DNA from 2 places in the Ruminococcus sp. HUN007 genome. Region 1 is predicted to be linked to the other one. Evidence: predicted binding sites of a transcription regulator. Region 1 holds the regulator's gene; the other holds the start of a gene.
What was found. The regulator HrcA, encoded in region 1, represses chaperone genes, less so after heat shock. The targets are predictions, from matches to a motif close to TGTTAGCACTCNNNNNNNNNGAGTGCTAACA.
Positions count from the first base shown of each region.

Region 2: a site for HrcA is predicted at 3,865-3,895, ahead of CC97_RS09195 (Hsp20/alpha crystallin family protein). Genes of this name have one in related genera too.

Region 1 is NZ_JOOA01000002.1:2,525,820-2,531,424, forward strand. It holds gene dnaJ (molecular chaperone DnaJ) at 1-309, opposite strand, end outside; gene dnaK (molecular chaperone DnaK) at 493-2,352, opposite strand; gene grpE (nucleotide exchange factor GrpE) at 2,439-3,023, opposite strand; gene CC97_RS21110 (HrcA family transcriptional regulator) at 3,016-3,348, opposite strand; gene hrcA (heat-inducible transcriptional repressor HrcA) at 3,326-4,063, opposite strand; gene ppk1 (polyphosphate kinase 1) at 4,355-5,605, opposite strand, start outside.
Region 2 is NZ_JOOA01000002.1:1,174,545-1,180,149, forward strand. It holds gene CC97_RS09175 (AAA family ATPase) at 59-1,759, opposite strand; gene CC97_RS09180 (hypothetical protein) at 1,753-2,043, opposite strand; tRNA gene CC97_RS09185 (tRNA-Met) at 2,240-2,316, opposite strand; gene CC97_RS18820 (4Fe-4S single cluster domain-containing protein) at 2,578-3,210, shown strand; gene CC97_RS09195 (Hsp20/alpha crystallin family protein) at 3,203-3,640, opposite strand; gene CC97_RS09200 (threonine/serine exporter family protein) at 4,089-5,003, opposite strand; gene CC97_RS21580 (threonine/serine exporter family protein) at 4,987-5,415, opposite strand; gene CC97_RS09205 (zinc ribbon domain-containing protein) at 5,602-5,605, shown strand, end outside.

The DNA.
Region 1 (5,605 bases):
GAGGTTTTCGAATATGTCACCCATGTCGCCGAAAGGATTGAATCCGGCACCGCCGTTAAATCCGCCGCCGCCGTAGTTAGGATCAACACCGGCATGGCCGAACTGGTCATAGCGTTCCTTCTTTGACGGGTCTGAGAGGACCTCATAAGCTTCATTGACTTCCTTGAACTTTTCTGCACAGTCCTTGTCGTCAGGATGAAGATCCGGATGATACTTTCTTGCGAGCGAACGATAAGCTTTTTTTATCTCATCTGCACTTGCGTTTTTCTGTACGCCAAGCACTTCATAGTAGTCTCTTTTGTCAGCCATATGTTCCTCCGTTTTATTGCATAAGTTATGGAAACACTGATTTGAACGGAAATCCGCGCTTCCTTTATTTAAATGATAAGATAGCAGTCCGGTTCACCTGGACTGATGTGCTTCCTTATAATACAAGGACAGAGCGGATGAGTGATCCGCCCTGAAATCCTGTTTTAAAAATTCGTATTATGATCAGGCTTCTGTGTAGTCAGCATCAACTACGTTGTCATCCTTCTTGTCGTTTGCGTTGCCTGCATCAGCAGCACCGCCTGCAAATCCGCCTGCAGCAGCATTAGGATCCTGACCGGCAGCTGCGCCTGCAGCCTGGTAAACCTTTGATGAAAGATCGTAGAATGCCTTCTGGAGTTCTTCTGTCTTAGCCTTGATGTCGTCAACATTGTCAGCCTTGAGAGCAGCCTTGAGAGCTTCGAGCTTGCTTTCGATAGGAGCCTTGTCTTCAGCGCTTACCTTGTCGCCGAATTCGCCGAGAGCCTTTTCGCACTGGAATACGAGGTTTTCACCGTTGTTCTTTGCGTCAACGTCTTCACGTCTCTTCTTGTCTTCTTCAGCGAACTGTTCAGCTTCCTTGACAGCCTTGTCGATATCTTCCTTGGACATGTTTGTTGAAGCTGTGATAGAAATGTTCTGTTCCTTGCCTGTGCCGAGGTCCTTTGCAGAAACGTGTACGATACCGTTCTGGTCGATATCGAATGTAACTTCGATCTGTGGGATTCCTCTTGGTGCAGGAGCGATACCGTCGAGACGGAACATACCGAGCTGCTTGTTATCCTTTGCGAATTCACGTTCACCCTGGAGGATGTTGATGTCAACGGCGCTCTGGTTATCAGCTGCAGTTGAGAAGATCTGTGACTTCTTTGTAGGAATTGTTGTATTTCTTTCGATGATCTTTGTGCATACACCGCCCATTGTTTCAAGGCCGAGTGAAAGTGGTGTTACGTCGAGGAGGAGGAGACCTTCCTTAACGTCGCCGCCGAGTACACCGCCCTGGTAAGCAGCACCGAGAGCAACGCATTCGTCAGGGTTGATACCCTTGAATGGATCCTTGCCGATACGCTTCTTGACAGCTTCCTGAACTGCAGGGATTCTTGAAGAACCACCAACGAGGAGAACCTTGTTGAGGTCGCTTGCTGAAAGACCGCTGTCGCTGAGAGCCTGGTCAACAGGTCCCATTGTAGCCTGAACGAGGTCTGCAGTGAGTTCGTTGAACTTAGCCTGTGTAAGTGTGAGGTCGAGGTGCTTAGGGCCTGAAGCATCAGCTGAGATGAACGGGAGGTTGATGTTTGAAGTTGTTGTTGATGAGAGTTCGATCTTAGCCTTTTCAGCAGCCTCCTTGAGTCTCTGCATAGCGAGCTTGTCGCCTGAGAGGTCAATACCTTCTGCCTGCTTGAACTCTGCAACCATCCAGTCGATGATTCTCTGGTCGAAGTCGTCACCGCCGAGACGGTTGTTACCTGCTGTAGCAAGAACTTCTGTTACGCCGTCGCCCATTTCGATGATGGATACGTCGAATGTACCGCCGCCGAGGTCGTAAACCATGATCTTCTGGTCATCTTCCTTGTCGATACCGTACGAAAGAGCAGCTGCTGTAGGTTCGTTGATGATACGCTTAACTGTAAGACCAGCGATCTGACCAGCGTCCTTTGTAGCCTGTCTCTGTGAGTCTGTGAAGTAAGCAGGAACAGTGATAACTGCTTCTGTAACCTTTTCGCCGAGATATGCTTCAGCGTCAGCCTTCAGCTTCTGAAGGATCATTGCTGAGATCTCCTGTGGTGTGTACTTCTTGCCGTCTATATCTACCTTGTAGTCTGAACCCATGTGACGCTTGATGGAGATGATAGTCTTGTCAGGGTTTGTGATAGCCTGATGCTTTGCTGTCTGACCAACAAGTCTTTCGCCGTTCTTTGTGAATGCAACTACTGAAGGAGTTGTTCTTGCACCTTCTGAGTTAGGGATAACTACTGAGTTACCGCCTTCCATAACTGCTACGCATGAGTTTGTTGTACCTAAGTCAATACCAATGATCTTTCCCATAACTGATTCATCCTTTCAATCTGAATGTTTATATTTGTTTATTGTTTGTTTGCGTTTTAATATCCTGTCATCAGAATGATCTGTGATCAGGCGGTTACTGCAACCATTGCAGTTCTTATTACTCTGTCGCCGAGTTTGTATCCCTTCTGGAATACCTCGCATACAGTGTCAGATTCGGCGTCTTCGCTTTCCACCTGCTTGATGGCGTTGTGGAAGTTCGGATCAAATGGTGCGCCGAGTGCTTCTATTTCTGTTACTCCGAGCTTTTCGAGAATGCCGTTGAGCTGAGTGAAGATCATTTCAACACCCTTCTTGAAGTTTTCATCCTCGCACGGAGCATCGAGTGCTCTTTCGAAGTTGTCCAGAGCGGGGAGGATAGCGCCTATTGTTTTTGCTGCGGAATCTCCGTATGCTTCAGTTTTTTCTCTTGAAGTTCTCTTTCTGAAGTTGTCGAACTCAGCGAAAAGTCTCATGTAATTGTCCTTTTCCTTTTTAAGTTCTTCCTCAAGTGCAGTGACTTTTGCATCAGCACTTTCTTCCGGCGATGCTTCAGAAGTTTCCTCCGCTGTTTCTGCATTTTCTGCGGCAGCTTCTTCTGCTTCGTTTTCAGAAGCTTCGTTCACTTCGAGTTCCTTTTCTGAAGTTTCTTCTGCGTGCTTTTTCTTACTCATTATTGTCTGGTTCCTTTCCCGCAGTTTCCGGAATTTCTCCGGTAAGAACATCTGTTATCTTCTGCGTAAAATACTCTATATAAGGTATGATCTTTGCATAGTTGAGTCGCATCGGTCCGACTATTCCGAGTGAACCGGCTTCCTTGTCACCCTTGCGGTACTTTGAAACTATCATGCTCGAGTTGCCGATTATGAAGTCGTCATTTTCCTCACTGAACATTACCTGTATTCCGCTGAAACTGCTGTCAAGGAACTCAGCAAAATCATTTTTGTGTTCAATGAATCTTACTATCTCGTTCTTGTCAAAGTCGCTGCACGAGATCAGGTTGTTTTGTGCCGCTTATCGTAAGCTCATTGTGGAGAAGATCCTGTGAAAGTTCACACAGACCTTTTACCAGCGGAGCAAGGGTAATCATATAAGCACCGAGTGCTGTAATAAGTTTTTCCATTCGTTCTTCCGAGAGTTCCTCGATTGAAACACCCTGAAGATTTTCCTGAATGTAATGTGAAAAAAATGCGAGCTGTTCTTCATCAAGATCAAATTCAAGTCTGCATGCCTTGTTCTTGATACTGCCGTTTGATGTGATAAGCAGTATAAGGTAAAGACGCTTGCCGGTCGGAACAACATCAACCTTGGTGATGACTGAAAACTTAGGTGCGGAATTTGCAACTACAGAAGCGCATTTTGTGAGTTCCGCAAGAGCTTTTCCGGCACTTTGAATTATTGATTCTTCAGTGAGGTTTTCCTCTTCACCGAGCATTGCATCAAGTCTCTGACGTTCGCTTTCCGAGAGTTCCTCGACTGTCATCAGCTGATCTATGTACAGGCGGTATCCGTTGAATGTAGGAATTCGTCCTGCCGATGTGTGCGGCTGTTCAAGGTATCCGAGCTGTTCGAGAACAGACATGTCGTTTCGGATCGTGGCTGCTGAAACGTTGATGCCCGGTACTTTGGAAATGGCCTTTGAACCAACAGGCTCGCCTGTAAGAATATATTCATCTACAACAGCTGCCAGTATTTTTAGCTTTCGTTCATCCATCTGAAAGCCTCCTGATTAGCAATATTGGTTCGTAAGTGTTAGCACTCTATCTCTCTGAGTGCTAAATATAATTTAACATTATTTAAGGCGAATGTCAATAGGTTTATTCATCTTTGTTAAAACTGTCAAAGTAGATGCCCGAAATTTGAATCTGATGTTATTTGTGCACAAAAAAAGCGTCCCTTTTTTGCGGGACGCCGTAATGATTTTATTATCGTTTTGATGGTTACTCATTAGCACTCCCTTTACGGGAGAGATAAAAGTGCGGATACGCTGCGGTTTTAAACGAGGCTACTGCATAAGAAATGATTTATAGAAATCAGAAAATCCGCTGTCGTCCGGTTTTCTTTCCGCAGGTGCTGATGCGGCTTTTTCTATAGCTTCGGTCATGAAAGTATCCTGTGCGCTTATGTTCTTTCTGCGGACACTCTTTCTGCGGTACATTCCGTCTGAACCCTGGATCCTTGCCTTGGTGTCATCTGAAATGAGAGTTTCAAAAATGTTCACAACGCGGTCCTTTATGTCCGGGTCATACACCGGTACTGCTACCTCGACGCGCTTGACAGTGTTACGGGTCATGAAGTCAGCGGAACTGATGTATACTTTTCTTCTCTGCTTCGTTCCGAAAATATAGATGCGGCTGTGTTCAAGGAAACGGCCTACTATGCTTGTCACACGTATGTTATCAGTCTTTCCCTTTACCCCTGAAATAAGGCAGCACAGGCCTCGTATGACGAGTTCTGTTCGTACGCCTGCCTGTGAAGCTTCGGCGAGTTTGTCGATTATGACTTTGTCGGAAAGTGAATTTATCTTTATGCCGATGTATGCCTTGTTTCCGCTTCTGGCCTGCATTATTTCCTCGTCGATCATTTCAATGACCTTTGACTGCAGGCATAACGGAGCGACCAGCAGGCTGTCTGACTTCTTCACGAGTGAGCCGAGTGAAAGTGCGTTGAAGACTTCAAGTGCTCCGGCAGCTATTTTTTCATTTGCCGTCAGAAGTGAAAGGTCGGTGTACAGTTCGGAAGTCTTTTCGTTGTAGTTTCCGGTGCCCACCTGTGTAATGTACTCGAGTCTGCCGCCTCTTCTGCGGGTTATAAGCAGAAGCTTTGAATGGACTTTCAGACCCGGCGGTCCGTATATAATAGTACATCCGGCATTCTGGAGACGTTTTGACCAGCCGATGTTGTTCTCCTCATCGAATCTGGCGCGCAGTTCTACCAGTACGAGAACGTCCTTGCCGCGTTCGGCCATGTCCACCAGAGCCTGAATTATCTTGCTGTTGCGTGCAAGGCGGTACAGCGTTATTTTTACCGATACCACATCAGGATCCGCTGCAGCTTCGTTCAGCATGCGGATAAAAGGCTTGATGCTTTCGTAAGGGTAGTGCAGGATTATATCTTTCTGACGTATCTGCTCTGCCATCGGTCTGTTTTCGTTTATAGCAGGGGAGTGCTGCGGTGCGAAATGCATGTAGCACAGCTCCGGCTTTGAGGTTTCAAACATCGACTTTATCATGAATGTAAATGAAAGGTCGAGCGG
Region 2 (5,605 bases), 1.4 Mb from region 1:
TTTTTCATAAGTACAAGCTCTTTGTCTATATGTTTGTAAATATGATCCCTGGCTCCGCTCATCCCTGCCCGATAAGCACTTTCTTTCCCTCAAAGGCAAAACCGTACTTTATGATATTGTCATCAGTTGCCCCAAGATCAAGGAGTTCCTGCTCATATTTCTTTTCTTCAATCTGAGCAAGTGCATTTGTCAAGGCGGTTTCAAGTGTTTCTTTTTTATTTTTGTTTACTACTTTGAATTCGATGATAAATGCCCTGTCTTTCTTGTCATGTGGAACGAGCATAATGTCATATCTTCCGAATCCGCTTTCACGGTTCGATTTTACAGCATAGCGTTCTCTTAACTCAACCAGCATGCCGAGAACAAGTCCGTGATAGAATTTTTCCGGCGCAAGAAAATCATCTTCATTATATGCAGAATCAAATGTACTGATTGATGAAAATACTATTCTGTTCATATATTCGTTCATTGAATCTGTATCGCAGTTCAAGAATGACTTTATAAAATCGCTGTAATAACCGACAACTGTTTCATCAAACCATCCTTCGATCAGATTTCTTAGCAGCAGCATAGTCTCATGATTAACGATCCGAATTTCATAAAGTTTATCTCTGATCAGATTACTTTTAAGGTAACCGCTCATTACAAGCAAACTCCAGATTGCACTCTGTGATGTGCTAAGTTTATTAAACACCAGCTGCTCATCAAGTTTTTTGGTAACCGATCCGCCGTTTAGAAGATTTTCAAAATCAGATTTAATATCTTTGCTGCCTTGACGTATCAGTTTGCTTACCAGATCGTTTGAGCTGGAGTTTGCCCAGTACGAATCTATCTTTCCGGAATTTAAGAAGAACGTTACAGACATAGGATTGTAGATATCTGTAAGTCTTCCTATATTGAATCCATCGTACCAGAATTTGATCTCATCTTTGTTCGTGTATCCGTATTCATCCATTGCATCGAATACTTCCTGTTCAGTAAATCCGAAATAATCCTGATAAATTTCATTCGAAAGCGAACATATAAGAAGATTGTTCATACCTGAAAACAATGATTCCTTGCTCACTCTGGTAATACCGGTCATTACTGCCCGGTCCATGAATTTATTATCTTTGAATGTGGAAGTAAAAAGCAGGCGCATAAATGACAGTATTTCATTCCAGGAACCTTGTGTCCAGGCTTCCTGCAGCGGAGTATCATATTCATCCAGAAGAATAATTACCTTTTTACCGTATTCGATTGACAGTACTTCAGATAAGAATAAAACCGATTTGGCAACAAGATTTTCATCAAAGTCTTTCGGCTCTTTTACAGTAAAACCATTTTTTATACGGTCGTATTCTTTTTTATAGTCTTCGCTGATCTTATCGCTGCCATGGACGATCTCATTATTTCTAATATAATGAATTTTGATGATCGAAGCTATATTATTTTTCATTTCAAAAACTTTGTCGTTTTTTACCGTTGAGAAACTTAATGCGATAACCGGAATCGTTCCCTGAAATTTCATTATTTCAGGATATTCTGATATTTTTAAGCCTTCAAAAAGATCTGAACGGTTTTTATAATCAGTGCTGAAAAAACATTCGAGCATACTCATGTTCAGCGTCTTGCCAAAGCGGCGTGGACGTGTGATGAGTGTTACTTCATCTGCTTTGTTCCACCACTCTTTGATAAACAATGTCTTATCAACAAGAAAATTGTTTCGTTCTCTTATTTTGCAAAAATCAGAGGTGCCGGTTGCTATTTCCTTTAACATGTTCGGGTTCCCCCTTCAAGATCTCTCAATCGTACAGCTGCGCTTCCCTGTTTTCGAATCATAGTATAAATCGCTCCGATATCCGGAAAATCGTATCCGTCATACCATTTCTTTACTTCATGATAGCCGAGACCGCTCTCATTGCTGTTTTTGAACCAGCCACGCAGCAGATTAAGATACGCTTTCTGCGTTTGGGGTTCAGATTTAAGCATTGTCTTATCAACATAATCTTCATCGTTTATCTCATTAAATGCCTGATTTCCCGGATTGATATAGTTTCCCATTTTCGCACTCTCCTTTCTGAATTCTTTTCGTTTTCATCTTAAATTAGTATACCATGAATCAGGTGTAAAAACAAGGCGAAGCGATCTGAACTCATAAAACCCGATCAAATGTGGCTGAAAGGAACAAATGATGAATTTGAAGTTACAGATAAAAATAAAAGCACCATGACTCTGTAAAGAATCATGGTGCCTGATTTGGTTGCGGGAGCTGGATTTGAACCAACGACCTTCGGGTTATGAGCCCGACGAGCTACCGAGCTGCTCCATCCCGCGTTCTCGACCGTTATCTATTATACCACTTTCGCAGTCCTGTGTCAACAGTTTTTTCGCATACACATCTGACAGATTTCACTGTGCAAAAAAGAGGATTTTTGTATTCATTTTTCTGAAGCGGTGATCAGATGGTTTTTTACCGATTGACCGGAAGGTGTTTTTCGGGTTATAATATTGATAACGATAATTTTAATACCGTATCCGGAACAGCCTGACCGGCTGTACGGACCGGCAGTGACAGCAGTGATAAGAGGGATCAAAATGGGAATAATAAAGAATTACGCAGACGCGGATCATATAAGGATCTCGTGGTACACAAAAAAAACGGACCTGTTAGGTCCGTTTTTAAGATCTGTATTATGGGTACAGGGATGCAGCCGGAACTGTCCGGGGTGTATTGCAGCTCACACTCATTCGCCTGACGGAGGTAAAACAGTCAGAATAGCTGAGATCGCGAAGGAGTTTGCGGGGGCAGCTGAAACGGAAGGCATGACCGTTTCGGGCGGTGAGCCATTTCACCAGGCGGACAGGATCTGCCGGCTCACAGGAGAGATAAGAAAGAGCCGTCCTGATTACGGGCTGATCGTCTATACCGGATATACTTATGAGGAGCTGAGTTTCTCGGATGAGAAGCCTGTAAAGGAGCTTCTGAAACTCACCGACATACTCATCGACGGAGCTTACGTGCAGGAGCTTGATGATGACAAAGGACTGCGCGGCTCGTCAAATCAGCGTGTCATCCAGCTGACTGACAGGTATTCTGAGCATATGGAGATGTATATAAATCCTGCAGCCAGAAAGAGCAGCTATGAGATAAACGGTGAATATTTCAGGATGACAGGCATTCCGTCACAGAACTCAAAGGAGCTTATGAGGAAACTCGGGATTATTTGATCTCAAGTCTTCTCTTTTCCTGTGACTGAGTCAATTTCGGCATTGTTACCTTCAGAACGCCGTCATTGTATTCTGCGGAAATGTTATCGGAATCGATACCTGCAATGCCGAAGCTTCTGCTGTACATGCCGGAATATCTTTCTTTCCTGATGAACTTTCCGTCCTCATTCTTTTCTTCCTTTTTCTCTTCATGTTTAGCGGAGATAGTCAGAAGATCCTTTGAAATATCTATGCTTATATCTTCCTTTTTAAATCCCGGAAGATCTGCTTCAAGAACATAATCAGTATCTGACTCCTGAATATCTGTTCTGAATTCCTGTTCAGGTCTGTGCATAGGCATCATTCTGTTGCCGAAGAATTCTTTTTCGAAATCATCAAACGGATTAAAGATATCGTAACCTTTTCTTTCAAACGGTGTAAGTCCAAACATAAATTATTCCTCCTTGTAATTGTACACACTGTTCTGTCAGCAGTTTACGGAGGATATGCGTCCTCGTTAGTATCTGAAACCGCCGGCAGATTTTTCTGCTTCTTTTTCTGATATGATCTTTTTTAATGATTCCATTGGAACCGCCTCTTTCATGTTCTTTATTTCCTTTCGGTGATTATTATATTACACCCCGATTATGACAGAATTGTGAACAACAGATGAAAAATTAGCACTCTCCGTGCGAGAGCGCTAATCACAAAGAAATACTGTAATACCGTAAAAAGCAGCGTCATTCCCGAATGACGCTGCTTTCGCATTTATAAGTAAGGGAAACGCTGATTTATTCATAAATCAGCGTGGGGCTTCGGGGCGAAGCCCCGCAAATCCCATCTCCGGAAATCCGGCGAAGCCGGATTTCCGATTAAATCAGTGTTTCCTAAGTATATGATCAGCTGCTCTTTCTGAAGTTTTTATCGGTAAGAATTCTGGCAGCTATAAGTCCGAGAGGAAGTGCGGCTATTAGCATTATTGCCTTTGAAAGCCACATGATGCCTGTATTTACATCGTTGAGTCCCAGGTAGTAGATACCCTTGTAGAGGAACATTCCCGGAACCATGATAACTATCGACGGAACTGTAAGTGTGATTCGCGGATATCCGATTTTCGCCTTGATAAGTGAAGCCATTATTCCGGCTGAAAAAGCGCCGATGAAAGCCGCCGCACTTACCGGAACGGATGTGAAATCAACAAGTTCAAGACGAAGAGTGTTGGCGATCATGCCTATCATTCCGGCTGTGAGAGCCATCTTTCTTTTGCTGTTGAAAAGGAAAGAGAATCCGTACACACCCACAAAGCTTGCAGCCATCCTGAAAACGAGTTTCAGCACAGGATCAATCGAAAGCTCAGGAAAATCTGCAGGTGTAAACCTGAAAGTAAAGGCCGCCAGCCATCCGGTCAGTGTTGCCGTGATTATAATAAGGAAGGCATAGGTGAGACGTTCAAGACCCGAACGAAGATCAAGCTTTGCAAGGTCGATGCCGCCGGTGATAAGAGGAAATCCCGGTATCACAAAAAGCATCGAGCAGATGTATCCGGACTGATGTGCCTCGGAAATGCCGAAAAACATCTCGGCAAGTTTTATAAGAATAACGTAGGTACAGCACGAAGATGCCACTGCGCAGGCAACATTGGCCAGCAGGGTTATATGATGTTCAATGAGTTTCTTGCGCACGAACTGCCCTACTCCCGCTCCGAAAAACGCAAACAGCATTTCAGCAGGACCGCCGCCGAGAAGGAACGTAAACGCACAGCACGCAAACGCAGCAGCAAGTGAAAGATTCCATGCCTTATAGTTGGCCGGCATACTTTCGATCTTGTCGAGGATCCTGTGGAACTGTTTTTACCGAATACTTTCCTGCCCGCTCCGTAAAGCTGTCGGCAAAAAACTCGATGGCATTCAGCCGGTCAGTATTTACACCGGTTGTGTTTATCGATATAGCATTGGTGTAGGTTTCACCGTTTTCCACGCAGGTGTATGAAATGGAAAGCAGACCTATGTCGGCGTTGCAGACGATGCCGAGAGCACGGGATATCTTGTTCATCGACGCGCGCACTCTCCACGCTCCGGTACCGGATGCAAGCATCATAAGTCCGACACGGCCGACCAGAGTAGCCTTTTCCTTAAGCGACGCATTTTCGGCTGCCAGTTCCTCATTTTCCTCATCGAGGAGCTCGTGCCACTGGATCTTCATGTGCTGTTTTCTGAACTTACTCAATTACAGATCATCCTTTATATATATTATTATGTACGTCACGTCCAAAAGCGGACTATATAGATTTTACCACTTAACAGCGTCCCTGTCAACGTATTTTATATACTAAAACAACAAAATAATCATTGATTAATTGTATATTATATGATAAAATATTTTTAACACTTATTAAAAAGGAGTTCTGAATAAATGT